Regions from separate parts of the Noviherbaspirillum sp. FW303-A3 genome, predicted to be linked through region 2. Evidence: predicted binding sites of a transcription regulator. Region 2 holds the regulator's gene; the other holds the start of a gene.
The links. The regulator sigma-54, encoded in region 2, starts transcription at its own class of promoters, with help from an activator protein. The targets are predictions, from matches to a motif close to TGGCANGNAANCTGCTTT.
Positions count from the first base shown of each region.

Region 1: atzF (allophanate hydrolase) is a predicted target of sigma-54. The motif match lies at 1,170-1,187, and genes of this name have one in related genera.

Region 1 covers NZ_JBYTAZ010000001.1:2,766,877-2,769,075, forward strand. The annotation lists gene AC3WOY_RS13340 (hypothetical protein) at 1-272, shown strand, start outside; gene AC3WOY_RS13345 (VOC family protein) at 287-763, shown strand; gene AC3WOY_RS13350 (ATP-binding protein) at 802-1,044, shown strand; gene atzF (allophanate hydrolase) at 1,224-2,199, shown strand, end outside.
Region 2 covers NZ_JBYTAZ010000001.1:3,431,332-3,433,530, reverse strand. The annotation lists gene lptB (LPS export ABC transporter ATP-binding protein) at 1-186, shown strand, start outside; gene AC3WOY_RS16560 (RNA polymerase factor sigma-54) at 206-1,693, shown strand; gene hpf (ribosome hibernation-promoting factor, HPF/YfiA family) at 1,786-2,133, shown strand.

The sequences.
Region 1 (2,199 bases), 660 kb from region 2:
ACGAAAACGGCATCTATGCCGAGAGCAGGGAGGCGCGTGCGGAACGCGTGCGTTCCAACCTCCGGCATGCGGGCATCCGTGTCGACGCCGGCCGGCAGGTAGTGTGGGTGATGCCGCGGGATGCGGACTGGGATGCGATCTTCCAGTTCGCGATCCGCGAGGAAACCGGCTTCGCGCCCTATGTTGCGCAACGCTGGTTTCCGGAAGAAGGCGAACTGGTGCGCGGCCGAGTGCGTGTCCTCGATACCGACATGATGCTGCGCGGTCTGTAATTGGAGGATATGCGATGACGAACAAGGTAAAACCGATTCCCGATGGCTACCATACGCTGACGCCCTACCTGACGATCAGGAATGCGGCGGCGGCGCTGGATTTCTACAAGCGCGCATTCGGCGCGGATGAGACCTTCCGGATTGCGAGCCCGGACGGCAAGATCGGGCATGCGGAAATCCGCATCGGCAATTCGGCCATCATGCTGAGCGACGAGTTCCCCGACATGGGTGCGAAGAGTCCGGAATCCATCGGCGGCTCGCCGGTGATGCTGCATCTGTATGTGGAAGACGTCGATACGCTGGTGGATCGCGCGGTGAAGGCGGGCGGCAAGCTGGAGCGGCCGGTAGCCAACCAGTTCTACGGCGACCGCGGCGGCATGATCACGGATCCCTTCGGCCATAAATGGTGGATCGCCACCCATGTGGAGGATGTGCCGCCGGATGAGCTCGAACGGCGGTCGAAGGCGGCGTTCGGGGGAGCGCCTGGCTGACGAGCGTGCCCCGGTCGGCGCCGTCTGCAAAGCGGTGGATGACGATCCGGAACGCGCCTGACGCAATGTCGGGGAAGGCGATCGAAATCTTCCATCACCTCGGCCGCGCCACCGGCGGCATCGGGCTCGGCCTGGCGATTGCCGCGAGGGTGGTCGCTTTGCACCATGGCCGCATTTGCGTGAAGGATTCCCCGCTGTGCGGTGCGCGCTTCACCCTGCATCTTCCGCACACGCGTCCTGAGCAATCCTGGGGCTTCCGCCCGCACCGTTTTCGAGCCTGAACCGGGTTTCGCACCTATTTCGTGAGCCTTCAGAGGAAAAGCCGGTAGGCTGCAACCGGCTGGCTTCTTCCTTATCTCTTCAAAATTCAAGCATCAAACAGAAGCATGTGCTTACACACTGGCCGTGGCATCTGTTTTGCATACCAACTTGTATACATGATTAATCTCGACAGGTTGAAATGCGAACAATCCCGGAAATCCAGAAAGGATTCATCGAAGGCCGTCTCACGGTAACGACGCTGGTCGAACGCGTGTTGAAGGAAGCATTGCAAGGCGCTGCCGAAGCATGGATTGCACTGCGCGACAGCGACGACCTGCTGGCCGATGCCCGGCGCGCGGACGAGGAGTTTGCAGCGGAAGGCGCCAGCATCCTGGCTCGCCGGCCATTGTTCGGCATTCCCTTCGCCGTCAAGGACAACATCGACGTCGCCGGCCTGGCGACCACGGCGGGCTGCCCGGGATTTGCTATAGCCCCAGCCGCCGCGCACGCCTTCGTCGTGGCCCGTCTGGTGGAGGCCGGCGCCATCCCCGTGGGCAAGACCAACCTCGACCAGTTCGCCACCGGCCTGGTCGGCACCCGCTCTCCCTATGGCGAAGTGCCGAATCCCTTCAATGGAGACTACATTTCCGGAGGTTCCAGTTCTGGCTCCGCCTATGTCGTGTCACGCGGCATCGTGCCGTTCGCGCTGGGCACCGACACGGCAGGTTCCGGGCGCGTGCCGGCGGGGCTGTGCAACCTGTATGGCCTGAAACCGACGCGAGGCTGGTTCAGCGGCCGCGGCACGGTGCCTGCCTGCCGGACGCTCGATTGCATTTCCGTGTTCGCGTTGTCGGCGAGTGACGCATGGGCGGTGGCGACTTCCGCCGGCGCCTATGATGACGCCGATCCCTTTTCGCGCGTTGCTCAGGTTGCGCCGATTTCCCTGCGCAATCCGCGCATCGCCATCCCCGACGAGCCGGAATTTTTTGGCGACGCGGCGTCCCGTCGCGCCTACCTTGACGCGCTGAAGGAATTGCGTGCGGCCGGCTTCAACCTCGTGCCGTCCGACTTCACGCCCCTGCTCAAGGCCGCCGAGTTGCTGTACGGCGGTCCTTGGGTGGCTGAGCGGTTTGTGGCCGTCGGCGATGCCCTGAAGACCGAAGGCCTTACCCTCG
Region 2 (2,199 bases):
CGCTTCCTCAAGGAGCGTGGCATCGGCGTGCTGATCACAGATCATAATGTGCGGGAGACCTTGGGCATCTGCGACAGAGCCTATATCATCAACCAGGGCTCTGTCCTGGCAAGCGGCCGTCCTGACGACATCATTGCGAACGAGTCGGTGCGGCGCGTGTATTTGGGTGAACACTTCCGGATGTGATGGAAGAAGACCAGAACGTATGAAACAGACACTCCAACTTCGAATCTCGCAACATCTGGCGCTGACGCCCCAGTTGCAACAGTCGATCCGCCTGTTGCAACTGTCGACGCTCGAGCTGCACCAGGAGCTGGAACAGATCCTCTCGGACAACCCGATGCTGGAACGCGTCGACGACCCGCTCGACCATTCCGTCCGCCTGCTCGCGGATGGGGCGATCAGCGCGCCGGCAAGCGCGAATGGCACCACGCCGGAAGCGCCCGCAGCCGAAAGCAGCGCCCCCGCTTCTTCCGAAGAGCCCGAGGGCGGCTTTGAAGGCGGCGAAGGTTCGGATGCCGGCTCGGGCGACAGCGACTGGAGTTTCGACGATGTCGCACGCACCTCCAAGGCACCGGAAGACGACGACGCACGCCCTCAGCTCGAGGCGCATGAAGTCACCCTGCGTGAACATCTGCTGGAGCAGATGCGCGTCACCGTGCGCGAGCATCGCGACCGCGCCCTCGTCGAACTGATCATCGACGCGCTCAACGACAACGGCTACCTTGACGAACCGATCGAAGAAATCCATGCACGCCTGCCGGAAGAACTCGGGATCGAACTCGAGGAACTCGCCGTCGCACTGAAACTCGTGCAGAGCTTCGAGCCCGCGGGCGTCGGCGCGCGCAACGCCTCCGAGTGCCTCGCGATCCAGATCCGCCGCTTCCCGAAGATTCCGCTTGTGACGCGTCGCCGCGCACTGGAGATCGTCGAGAACCATCTTGCGCTGTTCGCGCAGCGCGACTTCAACAAGCTGAAGAAGGCGCTCGACTGCGACGAAGAAGACCTGCGCGAAGCGCAACATGTGATCCGCCAGTGCAATCCGCACCCCGGCGCCCTGTTCGCCTCGGATGCCTCCGACTACGTCGTCCCCGACGTCATTGTCAAGAAAACAAAGAACGGCTGGCAGGTATTCCTCAACCATGACGTCATGCCGCGCCTGCGCGTGAACGCCCTCTACGCCAACATCCTCAAGCAAAGCAAGGGTGAGGGGTCGCTTACTTCGCAGCTGCAGGAAGCCAAATGGCTGATCAAGAACATGCGCCAGCGTTTCGACACGATCCTGCGCGTGGCGCAGGCGATTGTCGACCGTCAACGCAATTTCTTCTCCCACGGCGCGGTCGCCATGCGCCCTCTTGTCTTGCGTGAAATTGCTGATACACTGGGTTTACACGAAAGTACTATTTCTCGTGTGACAACTCAAAAGTACATGCTGACCCCCCACGGCATGTTCGAGTTGAAGTACTTCTTCGGCAGCCACGTCGCCACAGAAGCGGGGGGCGAAGCTTCATCGACGGCGATCCGCGCGCTGATCAAACAATTGATAGGAGCAGAAGACCCCAAGAATCCATTCTCAGACAGCAAAATTGCGGATATGTTGGGGGAGCAAGGCATGGTCGTGGCACGACGCACCGTCGCGAAGTATCGCGAAGCTTTGAAAATCCCTCCAGTCAATCTGCGCAAATCCCTGTAGCTTTCATGTTGTAGTGTAGTTGCTGTGTTCGGCGTAGCTCGACTACGCGGGCACGTGCGAACCTCCAGCGACGCCATCCATAGGAGCGCTGTATGAATCTCACAATCAGTGGACATCACCTCGAACTGACACCGGCCATTCGTGAATACACGGAAAACAAGCTGGAACGCATCATCCGCCATTTCGACCATGTCATTGATATCGCAGTCATCTTGGGTGTGGAAAAACCTTCAGAAAAGGAAAAGAGACAGAGAGCAGAAGTGAATCTGCGACTACGTGGCAATGTCATTCATGTCGAGAGTTTTGCGGAAGACCTGTATGCAGCCATTGACACACTGATTGACAAACTGGACCGTCAGGTACTGAAGTACAAGACAAAGATCCAGGACCACCAGCACGAATCCTTCAAGCGCATGCCGGACACTTCGGCCGCTACGTGACATCTACCCGGCCCTTCAGGGCCAGTACTATCAAGGGCGCATCGAATGCGCCCTTTTTATTTACTG